2 regions of the Methylobacterium sp. 275MFSha3.1 genome follow, and region 2 is predicted to be linked to the other one. Evidence: predicted binding sites of a transcription regulator. Region 2 holds the regulator's gene; the other holds the start of a gene.
The links. Region 2 encodes LexA, which represses DNA repair genes until DNA is damaged. Its sites were predicted from a motif close to TGTTCNNNNTGTGTTCNG; they were not measured.

Region 1 (7,454 bases), on a different contig from region 2:
CGCGGCCTCGGCGCCGCAGTTCCGCGGCGGCGGGCGCGCCTTCGGCCCCGTGCCGCGCGACCACAGCCACGACCTGCCCAAGAAGGTCCGCGCGCTGGCCCTGCGCCACGCCCTGTCGGCCAAGGCCAAGGCCTCGACCCTGATCGTCGTCGATGACATCAAGATCGAGGATCACAAGACCAAGGGTCTCATCGAGCGCTTCGGCAAGATGGGCCTCTCGAACGCGCTGATCATCGGCGGTGCCGAGGTCGACGTGAATTTCGGCCGGGCCGCCCGCGCCATCCCGCAGATCGACGTGCTGCCCGTGCAGGGCATCAACGTCTACGACATCCTGCGCCGCGACACGCTCGTCCTGACGAAGGCTGCCGTCGACGCGCTGGAGGAGCGATTCAAATGAGTGCCGATCCGCGCCACTACGACATCGTCGTCTCCCCGGTCATCACCGAGAAGGCGACCAACCTGACCGAGCAGAACAAGGTCGTCTTCCGCGTCGCCCCCAAGGCGACGAAGCCTCAGATCAAGGAGGCCGTCGAGAAGCTGTTCGACGTGAAGGTCACGGCCGTGAACACCCTTGTCACCAAGGGTAAGAAGAAGATTTTCCGCGGTCTCCGCGGACAGCGCTCCGACGTGAAGAAGGCGATCGTGACCCTGGCCGAGGGCCACTCGATCGACGTCACGACCGGGCTCTGAGGACGGGATTTAGGGATCCAAGCCGATGGCCTTGAAGACATTCAAACCGGTCACGCCGAGCCTGCGCCAGCTCGTGCTCGTCGACCGCCGTGAGCTCTACAAGGGCAAGCCGGTGAAGGCGCTGACGGAGGGCAAGTCGTCCTCCGGCGGCCGCAACAATCTCGGCCGCATCACCGTCCGCTTCCGCGGCGGCGGCCACAAGCGCGTGCTGCGCAACGTCGACTTCAAGCGTCGCGAGCAGCTCGGCGTCGCCGCCACGGTGGAGCGGATCGAGTACGATCCGAATCGCACGGCGTTCATCGCGCTGATCAACTTCCCCGACGGGAAGCAGAGCTACATCCTGGCCCCGCAGCGCCTGCAGCCGGGCGACAAGGTGGTGGCCGGCGAGAGCGTCGACATCAAGCCTGGCAACGCCGCTCCGGTCGGCTCGATGCCGGTGGGCACGATCGTCCACAATGTCGAGCTGAAGATCGGCAAGGGCGGCGCGATCGCCCGCTCGGCCGGCAACTACGCGCAGATCGTCGGCCGCGACCAGGGCTACGTGACGCTCCGCCTGAACTCGGGCGAGCAGCGCCTGGTCCACGGCCAGTGCTTCGCCAGCGTCGGCGCGGTCTCGAACCCGGACCACATGAACATTTCGCTCGGCAAGGCCGGGCGCAACCGTTGGCTCGGCAAGCGCCCGCACAACCGCGGTGTGGCGATGAACCCGGTCGACCATCCGCACGGCGGCGGCGAGGGTCGCACCTCGGGCGGCCGCAACCCGGTCACGCCCTGGGGCGTGCCCACCAAGGGGAAGAAGACCCGGTCCAACAAGCGGACCGACGTGTTCATCCTGTCCAGCCGCCACAACCGCAAGAAGTAATCGCTATGGCACGCTCTCTCTGGAAGGGGCCGTTCGTCGACGGCTACCTCTTCAAGAAGGCCGAGGCGGCGCGGGGCTCCTCGCGCTCCGAGGTCATCAAGATCTGGAGCCGCCGCTCCACGATCCTCCCGCAGTTCGTCGGGCTCACCTTCGGTGTGCACAACGGGCAGAAGCACATCCCGGTCTACGTCACCGAGGAGATGGTCGGGCACAAGTTCGGCGAGTTCTCGCCGACCCGCACCTTCCCGGGCCACGCGGCCGACAAGAAGGCGAAGAGGCGCTGAGATGGGCAAGCAAGCCACCCCCCGCGCGCTCCCCGAGAACGAGGCGAAGGCCGTCGCGCGCATGCTGCGCGTCAGCCCGCAGAAGCTCAACCTCGTGGCGCAGATGATCCGCGGCAAGAAGGTCGACACGGCGCTCGCCGAGTTGCAGTTCTCGCGCAAGCGGATCTCGACCGAGGTCAAGAAGTGCCTCGAGAGCGCCATCGCCAACGCCGAGAACAACCACGACCTGGACGTCGACGACCTCGTCGTGTCCCAGGCCTTCGTGGGCAAGGCGCTGGTTCTCAAGCGTTTCCACGCCCGCGCCCGCGGCCGCGGCGCGCGCATCCTGAAGCCCTTCTCGAACCTCACCATCGTGGTTCGCGAAGTCCGCCAAGCCGAAGCGGCTTGAGGAGGATCTGATGGGTCAGAAAGTCAACCCGATCGGTCTCCGGCTCGGCATCAACCGGACCTGGGATTCCCGCTGGTTCGCCAACAAGGGCGACTACGCGAAGCTCATGCACGAGGACGTCGCGATCCGCGCCGCCCTCATGAAGCAGCTCAAGCAGGCGGCGGTCTCCAAGATCGTCATCGAGCGCCCGCACCGGAAGTGCCGGGTCACCATTCACTCGGGTCGTCCGGGCGTGGTGATCGGCAAGAAGGGCGCGGACATCGAGAAGCTGCGCAAGCTCGTCGGCACGATGACGAAGGCCGACGTGACCATCAACATCGTCGAGGTGCGCAAGCCCGAGATCGACGCCACCCTGGTGGCCGACTCGATCGCCCAGCAGCTCGAGCGCCGCGTCGCCTTCCGGCGCGCCATGAAGCGGGCCGTGCAGTCGGCCATGCGTCTGGGCGCCGAGGGCATCCGGATCAACTGCTCGGGCCGTCTCGGCGGCGCCGAGATCGCCCGCCAGGAATGGTACCGCGAGGGCCGCGTCCCGCTGCACACGCTGCGCGCCGACGTCGACTACGGCACCGCCACGGCGTTCACGACCTACGGGACCTGCGGCATCAAGGTGTGGGTGTTCAAGGGCGAGATCCTCGAGCACGACCCGATGGCCCAGGACAAGAAGGCCCAGGAAGAGGGCGGCCGCTCTGGCGGACGCCGTGAGCGCGATGGCGAGGGCGGCCGCGAGCGCGGACGCCGCGAGCGCGAGCACGCGTAAGGTAGGAAGCCATGCTGCAACCGAAAAAGACCCGCTTCCGCAAGCAGTTCAAGGGCCGCATCCACGGTGCGGCCAAGGGCGGCTTCGAGCTGAACTTCGGCCAGTTCGGCCTGAAGGCGGTGGAGCCCGAGCGCGTCACCGCCCGCCAGATCGAGGCGGCCCGCCGCGCGATCACCCGCGAGATGAAGCGCCAGGGCCGCGTCTGGATCCGGGTGTTCCCGGACGTCCCGGTGTCGTCGAAGCCGACCGAGGTCCGCATGGGCTCCGGTAAGGGCGCCCCGGATTACTGGGCGGCCCGGGTCCATCCCGGCCGGATCATGTTCGAGGTCGACGGCGTTGCCGAGAACATCGCCAAGGAGGCGCTCCGCCTCGGCGCCGCGAAGCTCCCGATCCGCACGCGGGTCGTCCAGCGCATCGCCGACTGAACGGAGGATATCGTGAAGTCGACCCAGAGACTGTCTGATCTGAAGGCGCTGTCGCCGGATCAGCTGAATGACGAGCTGATCAACCTCAAGAAGGAGCAGTTCAACCTGCGCTTCCAGGGGGCCACCGGCCAGCTCGAGAACGTCGCCCGCGTCCGCGAGGTCCGTCGCGACATCGCCCGTGTCCGGACTCTGCAGCGTTCCAAGACGCTGCAGCAGGCCAAGGGCTGAGGCGGGTTTTAGGAGACAACCATGCCGAAGCGCATCCTGCAGGGCACCGTCGTCAGCGACAAGGGTGAGAAGACCATCGTGGTGAAGGTGGAGCGCCGCTTCACGCACCCGGTGATGAAGAAGACCGTGCGGCGGTCGAAGAACTACCACGCGCACGACGAGGGCAACGTCGCCAAGGTCGGGCAGACGGTGTTCATCGAGGAGTGCCGTCCGTTCTCCAAGACCAAGACCTGGAAGCTGGTCGAGGGCGAGGCCGTCCAGGCCGAGGCCGGCGAGGCCGCCTGATCCTGGGGTCCCGGCGGCTGCGGTCTCCGCGTCCGCCAGATTCCCGCCCGCGGCGTCGCGGGATGGTGCCTCCTCTGGGGTGACCATCCCGGGGATGCCCGACGACCGGTACGACGAACGCCCGGACGCAATTCGACTCGCGAGAGCCGGATTCGTGCCGGGCGTCGTCGTTTTCGGCCGCATGTCTGGCGGTTGGGTCCCGGTCGCCGGCGGGCCGAGCCCGCTGCGGGACCGCGGGAGGCGTCGCCATTGCGGCTGGCGGTCGTCCCGTCCGGCGCGTTGTGTCGGCGTTCGTACGGGTCCTCGCGGGCGATTACCGGATTGGATTGCTGTCGCGGGGCATCCGGGGCTTGAGCCGGGATTTCGTGACTTGCGTCCAGCAAAACGGCGTTCCGGCCTTGCTGGCTGAGAACAAAACGGGTACATGAAGGCGGTGGCGACGCGCGTTGTGAACTGCGTCCAACCCCTTCATAAGGAGCCCGCCAGATGGCCCAGCCCGCATTGAAAGTGGTCGACATGCCCCCGGTGGACAAGGACAAGTCCAAGGCCATTGACGCTGCCCTGGCTCAGATCGAGCGCGCCTTCGGCAAGGGCTCGATCATGCGGCTCGGCAAGAACGACAAGGTCCAGGAGGTCGAGACCGTCTCGACCGGCTCGCTGGGCCTCGACATCGCGCTCGGCGTCGGCGGCCTGCCGCGCGGCCGGGTGATCGAGATCTACGGTCCCGAATCGTCCGGCAAGACGACGCTGGCGCTCCACACGATCGCGGAGGCCCAGAAGAAGGGCGGCGTCTGCGCCTTCGTGGACGCCGAGCACGCCCTCGACCCGGTCTACGCCCGCAAGCTCGGCGTGAACCTCGACGACCTGCTGATCTCCCAGCCCGACACGGGCGAGCAGGCGCTCGAGATCACCGACACGCTCGTGCGCTCCGGCGCCATCGACGTGCTGGTGGTCGATTCGGTGGCCGCGCTGACCCCGCGGGCCGAGATCGAGGGCGAGATGGGCGAGAGCCAGCCCGGCCTCCAGGCCCGCCTGATGAGCCAGGCCCTGCGCAAGCTGACCGGCTCGATCTCGCGCTCGAACTGCATGGTCATCTTCATCAACCAGATCCGGATGAAGATCGGCGTCATGTACGGCAGCCCCGAGACGACCACGGGCGGCAACGCCCTCAAGTTCTACGCCTCGGTGCGCCTCGACATCCGCCGCATCTCGACGCTCAAGGACCGCGATGAGGCGATCGGCAACCAGGTCCGCGTCAAGGTGGTGAAGAACAAGGTCGCCCCGCCCTTCAAGCAGGTCGAGTTCGACATCATGTTCGGCGAGGGCGTGTCGAAGGTCGGCGAGCTGATCGACCTCGGCGTGAAGGCCGGGATCGTCGAGAAGTCGGGCGCCTGGTTCTCGTACAACAGCCAGCGCCTCGGCCAGGGCCGCGAGAACTCGAAGGGCTTCCTGCGCGACAATCCGAAGATCGCGGCCGAGATCGAGGGCTCGATCCGGCAGAATTCCGGTCTGGTCGCCGAGAAGATCTTGGAGAACGCCGCCCCGACGGCGGACGATCTCGACGAGGGCGAGGCGTAGGTCGCGCCGCCGCGGGCCGGCGACGGCGCGCGGCGGACCTTGCGACGTTCGAAGATGCGCGGCCCCGGAGTCTCTCCGGGGCCGCTCTTCGTTGAGCGACGGTGACCGGACGCGACGGGCCGGTCAGTCCGCCATCGTCTTCTTCACGGTCTCGACGAGCTGCTTCAGGCTGAAGGGCTTGGGCAGGAAGTTGAAGGTCTCACCCTCGGGCAGGTTCTTGCGGAACGCGTCCTCGGCGTAGCCGGACACGAAGATCACCTTCAGGTCGGGCTGATGCTTGCGCACCTCCCGCAGGAGCGTCGGGCCGTCCATCTCGGGCATGACCACGTCGGAGACGACGAGATCGATGGTCTGCGCGCCCTCGCGGACGATCGCCAGGGCCTCGAGGCCCGAGGCCGCCTCCAGCACCGTGTAGCCGCGGGCCGAGAGCGCCCGGCTGTTGACCGCCCGCACCGGGTCCTCGTCCTCGACGAGCAGGATGGTCCCCTGCCCCGTATGATCGGCGGCGGGCTTGCGCGGCGCCGGCTTGTCGACCTTGGCGGGCGGCGTCTCCCCCTTCGGCACAGCAGCGTCGCCGCCCGCGGCCGGCGCGGTGACCGGCTTGGCGTCCGACCCGGAATCGGGATGGGCGGTGGTGGAAGCCGGCGCGAGCGGCTCCGCGCGCGGCAGTGCCGGCTCGGCCGCCGCGACCGGCACCTCCTCGGGCTCCGCCACGGGCACGTGACGCGGCAGGTAGATGCGGAAGGCCGTGCCCTCCCCGACCTTCGACTGCACGTCGATGGTGCCGCCGGACTGCTTGACAATGCCGAACACCGTCGAGAGCCCGAGGCCGGTGCCCTTGCCGATCTCCTTGGTGGTGAAGAACGGCTCGAAGATCTTCTCCATCAGCTCGGGCGGGATGCCCTGGCCGGTATCGCGCACCTCGATCAGCACGTGGTCGCCCGCCGGCGCCCCACCGCGCCCCTCCGCCCCGGCGGCCGCCCCCGGATCGGAGACGTTCTCGGTGCGGATCATCAGCTTGCCGCCCTCCGGCATGGCGTCGCGGGCGTTGACCGCCAGATTGACGATCACCTGTTCGAACTGGTTGACGTCGGCCTTCACGGGCCAGACCTCGCGGCCGTGCTTCAGCTCCAGCGCGACGCGCTCGCCGAGCAGCCGCTTGAGGAGGAGGGTCAGCTCGGAGAGCGCCTCCCCGACATTCATCACCTCCGGGCGCAGCGTCTGCCGGCGGGAGAACGCCAGGAGCTGGCGGACGAGGCCCGCCGCCCGGTTGGCGTTCTGCTTGATCTGCATGATGTCCTGGAAGGCCGGGTCGGTCGGCCGGTGGCTCGCGAGCAGCAGGTCCGAGTAGCCGATGATCGCCTGCAGGACGTTGTTGAAGTCGTGCGCGATGCCGCCGGCGAGCTGGCCGACCGCGTTCATCTTCTGGGCCTGGGCGACCTGCTGCTCCAGCTGGCGCTGCGCCGTCGTGTCGAGGGCGTAGAGGATCACCCGCTCGGCCTCGTCGGTCTGCTGGCCGGCATCGCCGCCGTCGGCCGGGCTGAGCCAGACCCGGGCCGAGCGGCCGCCGGGCCCGTTGAGCTGGACCTCGATCGGCTCCGGGTCGGTCCGCCCGCTCGCGGCGCGGGCGAGCCCGGCCTCCAGGGCGGTCCGGTCGGCCACCGAGTCGGCGACGTTGGGCTCGACCCGCGGCACGCCCTCCCCGTCCGGGGCGCCGTCGTCGGCCTGCCGCGGGACCGTGCCGAACAGGCGCGTGAACGAGGCGTTGGCGCGGGCGATCCGGCCGCCGCTGTCGAGGGTCGCGATGGCGATCGGCGAGTTGTTGAGGAAGCGGGCCAGCCGGACCTCGGCGGCGCGCTGCGGCTCGTCGGTCTCGGCCCCGGCGGAGCGGTTGATCACGAAGGTCCGCGACGAGCCGGGCTTGCCGTCCTTGCCGAAGGCGACCCGGTGGTAGAGC
Region 2 (7,454 bases):
CCAAGGGCGTGGTCTTCCTGACGCTGGAGGACGAGACCGGTATCGCCAACGTGATCGTCTGGAAGACCGTGTTCGAGGCGAATCGCCGGATCGCCATGCAGGCGCGGTTCCTCGCCGTGCGCGGCCGGATCCAGCGGGCGGACGGGGTGGTCCACCTCGTGGCGGAGGGGTTTCGCGACCTCACCGCCGCCCTGCGCGACCTGCGCGAGGCCGGCATGAAGCTGCCGCCCGAGAACACGGATTTCGGCGTGCCCCCGGACCGGCGCGTGTTCCCCAGCCGGGATTTCCACTGAGGCCGGCACTTCGAGCGGCCCTCGACCAGCCCCTCGACAGGCCCCGCGCGGCGCGTAGAGTGCGGCGATGTCGAGCTTCGCCGTCCCGCGCCTCCTCCTCGCCGCCTGCGCGGCCCTGCCCCTCCTGGCGGAGGCCGCCCGGGCCGACAGCTGCGACGACCTCACCCGCCAGATCGCCGACGCGATCGGCGGCCGGGTCAGCAAGCGCGCCGGCCCCAGCATCGACATCCGCGTGGCCGGCCCGATCAAGTTCGACGTGACCTGCCGGGCCGAGCCGATCGTGCAGGCGACCTCCGCCGAGCCGAGTCCCTCGGCGACCTTCTTCCGCGACCTGTCGGTGGCCTCCGAGATCCTCGTCGGCCAACCGGCCGCGACCGTCGAGCCGATCATCGCCACCGCCTACCGGACCGCGCTGGCGGAGCGGCGCAAGTCGTTCATCCAGCAGAACGGCTGGTCGGCGTCCTGCTACACCGACCCGGGCAGCAGCGCGATGCGGACCCTCTGCTCGGTGGGGCGCATCCCGCCGGGCTGAGGCGGACCTGAGCCGGCAGGATGCGCGACGCGGGCCCGCTCAGTACTCGATCACGCCGTCGAGCGCGTAGTGCTTCACGGTCTTCCGGTTGGCGATCAGCTCGTCGACCGTGGGCTCGCCCTTGAGGGCGCGGGCGATGGCGAGTTTCGTGGCCTCGTAGTTGGTCCGGTAGAGGTCCTTCTGGTCGAGGTTGTCGTCCTCGGCGCAGCGCTGATCGAGCCAGATCATGATGATCATGCACAGCTCGTCGAGCCCGTCCTTCGGCAGGATGCCCTCGATGATGCAGTCCACGATCGCGTCGCCGGTGGCGGCCTGGACCACGCCGCCGAGGAGCTCGGCATACTCGGCCGTGTGGATCGTGACCTTGGTGGTCATCATCGTGGCCGGGCGCACGAGCTGGTTGAGGTCGCGCACCACGAACATCCGCGTGTGGCCTTGGACCTGCCCCATCATCGACGCGAAGGCCTGACCGACCGGGCCGCGCACCGAGCCGATCAGCACCTCCGGCATGGCGTCGGTGTACTGGCCCTCGGCCGCCAGCACCGTGGCCTCGCCCGTGCGGAACCAGATCTCTTGCATGTTCGAACTCCACCTGATCGGAGCCCGCGGGAGACATCATCGGCGGCCTCGCGTCAATCGCCCCGAGGCCGGCCCCCATCCCGGCCGCCCCTGCCCTCGCCCGCGCCGCGGCGCGGGCGCAGCCCCGTGCCGCCCCGTGCCGCCCCGTATCGCCGCGATGCGGCCGCCGGCATCCGCGACGGCGCGCATCTCCACCCCCGCGCGGCCTGTGGCCTTGAGGAACGCGGACAGGCGAGGCAGGGAAGACCGGAGCGTGGCTCCGGGAGCGGTCCCGGGCCTGGCCGTTCCGGTGGGCGCGCGGCGCCGTGCCGGGCATGCGGGAGGAACACGATGGCGGAGAGCACGGACCGGGGCTCCGGCTGGAGCCTTCAGGCGAGCGCCGTGCCCGACGGGGTGCGCCTGGAACTCGCCCTCGCCGACCTCGGCGGTGCGCCGGTCACCGCCGCGATCGTGCTCGACCGGACGGAGGCCCGGGCCTTCGCCCGCGCCCTGCTGGCCGCCGCCGGCGACGCCGCGGAGCGGACGTTCCCGAAGCCGGGCGCCTGAGGGCGCGCCGCCGGCCGGTCAGCGCACGCCGAGGCCCGGATTGCGGCCCGGCAGGCGGGGGACCACGGTGCCGCGCTTCTCGATCGGCGCGTCGCAGGCGTAGGCGAACTCGGTCTTCAGCGGATCGAACACGGTCTCGCCAGTGATCCGGCAATCCTCGCGCACGGTCTCGTCGAGATAGGCCCGGGCGGCGGTGCGGAAGCGCTTCACCCGGGTGGCGCCCGGCTCCGGATCGATCCGGACCTCGCTCAGGTTGCAGCCGGTATACTCGCGCAGGGCGTTGGACACGATCAGCATCCGGCGCAGCTGCCGGTTGTCGTAGACCTCGTAGGGCTCCTTGCAGCCGATCGTGACGACCTGGGGAGTGAGCGCCACGTAGTTCCGCGAGATGTAGGAGAATCCGGTGGTGCAGCCGGCGAGGCCGAGGGCGGCGAGGCCGAGGGGCAGCAGAGCTGCGGGTCGTCGCATCCTCGTCATTCCAAGAGGGTCCCAGCCCGCACCCCGGATCCGCCGCCTTCCCGGCGGGGCGCCGCGATGCATTGAAACGGCTCCGCTTGCGCCGTCAATGCGTTTCTCGACCTTCTCCCGCGGGCGCGCCCGCGGCGCGCCGGGCCGAGCGGTGCCGCTCTTGCGGAACACTTGCGGAACGTTTAACCTGTTCGTGATTTGTTTCGGAGACCGTCACGTGGCGGTCCGCCAAGCCGCGAGTCCCCCGTCGATGCTCACGCGCAAGCAGCTGGACCTCCTGCGATTCATCCAGAGCCGGATGCAGGAATGCGGTGTCCCGCCGTCGTTCGACGAGATGAAGGATGCCCTCGATCTCAAGTCGAAATCCGGCATCCACCGGCTGATCACGGCGCTCGAGGAGCGCGGCTTCCTCCGGCGCCTCCCAAATCGGGCCCGCGCCATCGAGGTGATCCGCATCCCCGAGAGCCTGACCCAGGCCGCTCCGGCGACTCAGGCCCCCGCCGAGCCGCGCCGCTTCACGCCGAGCGTGGTCGAGGGCGGTAAGTCCAAGCAGCCGCCGGCCCCGGCGAGCACGCGGATGATCGACGAGTCCGGCCGCGCCATCTCGATCCCGGTCATGGGCCGGATCGCGGCCGGTACGCCCGTCTCGGCGATCCAGAACCAGAGCCACGCCATCACCCTGTCGCCGGACTTCGTGGCCGGCGGCGAGCACTACGCCCTCGAGGTGCGCGGCGACTCGATGGTCGAGGCGGGCATCCTGGACGGCGACCTCGTGGTCATCCGCAAGCAGGAGACGGCCAATACCGGCGACATCATCGTGGCGCTGATCGACGACGAGGAGGCGACGCTCAAGCGCCTGCGCCGCCGCGGCTCGTCGATCGCCCTCGAGGCCGCCAACCCGGCCTACGAGACCCGCGTGCTCGGGCCCGACCGGGTCCGGATCCAGGGCCGCCTCGTGAGCCTCGTCCGCCGCTACTGAAGCGGCTCGGCCGGCGCGTCGCCGGGGGCGAGGTCTCCGCCCGGCGCGGCGTCGGCCTCCGGCGTCGCGGCGATCCCGTTCTCCGCGGGGCGGTCGCCCGGCTCCGCGGTGACCGGCGACGGAGGTCCCGGCCCGCGCCCCGCGGCCGGCCGCCAGGGCACGGCGCGGCCGTCGTCCCGGGCGTAGCGCGCGGCGAAGCCGTCGCCGTCGGTCCGGAGGGCCACGGCCCCGCGGGCGGCGAGGACGCGCCGGTCGATCACCAGCGGCCCCGTGCAGGTGGGCGGCGCCGCGAGGCCCGTGATCAGCACCGCGGCGCGGGCGCAATCCTCCGGGAAGGCCCGCCGGTCCCGGACCAGGGCGACCGCCCGCCCGTCCGGCAGCCGGGCGGTGCAGCCGAGCCGGTCGCAGCGCCCGCTGCCCGACCGGACGATCAGCGCCGCGGACCGCCGCCCGTCGCCGTCCGCCTTCAGCCACTGCTCGAGGACGAAGCCCGAAGGGCTGCCGAGGGCCGCGAGCTGCCCGTCCGGGCCCCGCACCGCGGCCCCGGCGCCCTGCCGGTCGACGTAGAGGTCGTAGCGGTCGGGCCGGGCCGCGAGGACGAGCCCGAGCAGGACCGGCGGCACGGCGAGCCAGCGCAGGCGCGAGGCCGGCAGCGTCCCCAGCAGCAGGCCGGCGGTCAGCAGGGCCAGCGCCCCGGCGCCGAAGGCCGGCAGCACCAGGACCGCCCGCTCGAACCCGGCGATCCAGTCCGAGATCGCCAGCATCCCGGCCACCGCCTGCCCCATCAGCCACCAGACCGGCCGGTCGAGGGCGAAGGGATAGGCGAGGCAGCCGATCACCGCGGCGGGCATCACCACCAGGGAGACGAGCGGCAGGGTCAGGGCGTTGCCGACGAGGCCGAAGGGCTGGACCGTCTGGAAGTGGTAGGTGGCGAAGGGGGCCGTCGCGACCTGCGCCACCAGGGTCGTGGCCAGGGTCCCGGTGATCGCCGACAGGCCGGTCCCGACGAGCCGCCCGATCCGCCCGGCCCCCGGGCGCACGAGCAGCCGCCCGTCGATCAGCCGCGCGCAGGCGATCAGCCCGGCCACGGCGCCGAAGGACATCTGGAAGCTCGGGCCGAGCAGGCCCTCCGGCTCGCGGGCGAGCGCGATCAGCGCCGAGAGGGCGAGGTTGCGCATCGACAGGGCCGGCCGGTCCACCAGGATCGCGCCGAGCATGATCAGGGTCATGATCAGCGAGCGCTCGGCCGCGATGTCCCAGCCCGAGAAGGCGCAGTAGGCGGTGACGCCGACCATGGCGAAGCCGGCCGCGATCTTCTTGATCGGCCAGAGGAGCGCGCAGAGCGGCACCGCGGCGAGGAGCGCCCGCACCAGCCAGAACACCACGCCGGCGGCCAGCACCATGTGGAGGCCCGAGATCGACACCACGTGGTAGATGCCGGCGGCGCGGAGCGCGTCGTTGGTGGCCGGCCCGATGAGGCCGCGCTTGCCCGTCACCAGGGCCGCCGCCACCGCGCCCGCCTGGCCGCCGGCGGCCTCCGCGATCCGGCGCGTGAGTCCGTTGCGCGCCGCGTCGAGCGCAGCGGCGAGCCGCAGGCCCAGCGGCGGCGGCCCGGACGGTTCCCGGACGGTGACGGTGCCGATCAGCGAGCCCACCGCGCCGATCCCCTGGAAATAGGCGTCCCGGGCGAAGTCGTAGCCGCCGGGCCGGGCCGCCTCCGGGGGCGGCAGCAGCCGGGCCGTGGCGGCGACGCCGTCCCCGGGACGCGGGATCGGCGTCTTCCGGAACGAGACCCGGACCCGGGCGGGCCGCGCCTCCGGCGCGAGGCCGGCGAAGCTCTCCACCCGGATCACCAGCCGGGCGCCGACCTCGCGCTCGTCCAGGGCCTCGACCGTTCCGACGAGCGGGCCGATCGTGGTGCGGGTGAGGATCGGTGCGGCGACCTGCGAGACCCGCCAGGTCGCCGCCGCGAAGCCGAGGAACGCGGCCGCCACCGCGAGCGCCGCCGCCAGGGCCGCCGGCCGCGCGCCGAGGACGGGGACCGGCGCCAGCGCGAGGCCGGCCGCGATCAGGGGGGCGGCGAGGCTCGGCGCGCCGTCGGCCGCCGCGAAGTAGACCAGGATCCCGCCGCCGAAGGCCACCGCCAGCCAGGGGAACAGCCGGCGCTGCTCGGCCTCGCGGGCGAGGCCGGCGACGACCCAGTCGCGGAGCGCCGGGAGGGCAGCCAGGAGGGCGGCGGGAAGGGCTCGGGCGCGCGGGCCGATCAGCGCGACCGCGCCGTCCGCCCGCCTCGCGCCGATCCGCCGCATCGCCGCCGCCCCGCTCCGCGCGACCTGTCGTCGGGGCCGGGCGATTCTGCGGGCGATTCTTAACGCATCCACCGGCCCGTGCTACAGCGGGTTCTTCGTGCTACGGGCGCCCTGTCGAGCCCCTCGCCGCTCCGCCGCCCCTTCGCCGTCCGTCGCGCCCCGTCCGCGACCAGCCCCGGAACATACCGGACCGATGTCCTCAGCCGTCGTCACGCGCTTCGCCCCCTCGCCCACGGGTTACCTGCATATCGGCGGGGCCCGCACGGCCTTGTTCAACTGGCTCTACGCCCGCCACACCGGCGGCAAGATGCTGCTGCGCATCGAGGACACCGACCGCGAGCGCTCCACCAAGGGGGCGATCGACGCGATCCTCGACGGCCTCTCCTGGCTCGGCCTCGACTGGGACGGCGACGTGGTCTTCCAGTTCGCCCGCGCCGAGCGCCACCGCGCGGTCGCCGAGGAGCTGCTGGCCGCGGGCCGCGCCTATCACTGCTACGCCACCGCCGAGGAGCTCACGCAGATGCGCGAGACCGCCCGCGCGGAGGGGCGCGCCCCGCGCTACGACGGCCGCTGGCGCGACCGCGACCCGTCCGAGGCCCCCGCCGGGGTCAAGCCGGTGATCCGCCTGCGCGCCCCGACCGAGGGCGAGACCGTGGTCGAGGACGCCGTCCAGGGCCGCGTGACCTGGGCCAACAAGGACCTCGACGACCTCGTCCTGCTGCGCTCGGACGGGACGCCGACCTACATGCTCGCCGTCGTGGTCGACGACCACGACATGGGCGTCACGCAGATCATCCGCGGCGACGACCACCTCACCAACGCGGCGCGCCAGAGCCAGATCTTCTCGGCCCTCGGCTGGGACATCCCGAGGATGGCGCATATCCCGCTGATCCACGGGGCGGACGGGGCCAAGCTCTCGAAGCGCCACGGCGCGCTCGGCGTCGAGGCCTACCGCGATCTCGGCTACCTGCCGGCGGCCCTGCGCAACTACCTCGTGCGGCTCGGCTGGAGCCACGGCGACCAGGAGGTCTTCTCCACCGACGAGATGGTCGCGGCCTTCGACCTCGGCGCGGTCGGACGCTCCGCGGCGCGGTTCGACTTCGCCAAGCTTGCGAACCTCAACGGCCTCTACATCCGCACCAGCGCCGATTCCGACCTCGTCGCGGCGATCGAGACCATCCTGCCCAACGTCGGGCCGGAGCGCGGCCTGTCGGCGCCGCTGCGGCCCGATCTCAAGGACAAGCTCGTCCAGGCCATGCCGGGCCTGAAGGAGCGGGCCAAGACGCTGATCGAGCTCCTCGACAGCGCCTACTACCTCTACGCCCAGCGGCCCCTGGCGCTCGACGACAAGGCCCGCGCCCTGCTCTCCGACGAGGGGCGCGGACGCCTCGCCGGGGTGCGGCCGGTGCTCGAGGCGCTGCCCGACTGGAGCGCGACCTCCACCGAGGGCGCGGTGCGGCAGTACGCGGAATCGGCCGGCTGCAAGCTCGGGCAGGTGGCCCAACCCCTGCGCGCGGCGCTCACCGGCCGGACCACCTCCCCGCCCCTGTTCGACGTGATGGCGGTGCTCGGCCGGGAGGAAAGCCTGGCGCGCCTCGGGGATCAGGCGCCGCAGGGCTGAGGCCGGGCTGAGGGCAGGGACGAGGCGGCGCTGGGACCGCTGCGCGCGGACCGGGAGCGGACAGGGAACTGCCGGCCCCGACCCGGATTGCGTTGGGTGGAAATCGGTTGGCGGAATTCGCTTGGCG

Region 1: a site for LexA is predicted at 4,327-4,344, ahead of recA (recombinase RecA). Genes of this name have one in related genera too.

Annotation. Positions count from the first base shown of each region.
Region 1 is NZ_FNWP01000014.1:173,792-181,245, reverse strand. It holds gene rplD (50S ribosomal protein L4) at 1-397, shown strand, start outside; gene BLW78_RS18215 (50S ribosomal protein L23) at 394-690, shown strand; gene rplB (50S ribosomal protein L2) at 716-1,552, shown strand; gene rpsS (30S ribosomal protein S19) at 1,558-1,836, shown strand; gene rplV (50S ribosomal protein L22) at 1,838-2,224, shown strand; gene rpsC (30S ribosomal protein S3) at 2,235-2,981, shown strand; gene rplP (50S ribosomal protein L16) at 2,993-3,406, shown strand; gene rpmC (50S ribosomal protein L29) at 3,419-3,634, shown strand; gene rpsQ (30S ribosomal protein S17) at 3,656-3,919, shown strand; gene recA (recombinase RecA) at 4,406-5,497, shown strand; gene BLW78_RS18170 (hybrid sensor histidine kinase/response regulator) at 5,621-7,454, opposite strand, start outside.
Region 2 is NZ_FNWP01000010.1:82,383-89,836, forward strand. It holds gene BLW78_RS13755 (error-prone DNA polymerase) at 1-293, shown strand, start outside; gene BLW78_RS13760 (hypothetical protein) at 361-825, shown strand; gene fae (formaldehyde-activating enzyme) at 865-1,404, opposite strand; gene BLW78_RS13770 (hypothetical protein) at 1,735-1,950, shown strand; gene BLW78_RS13775 (hypothetical protein) at 1,969-2,418, opposite strand; gene lexA (transcriptional repressor LexA) at 2,669-3,397, shown strand; gene BLW78_RS13785 (ComEC/Rec2 family competence protein) at 3,391-5,706, opposite strand; gene gltX (glutamate--tRNA ligase) at 5,900-7,327, shown strand.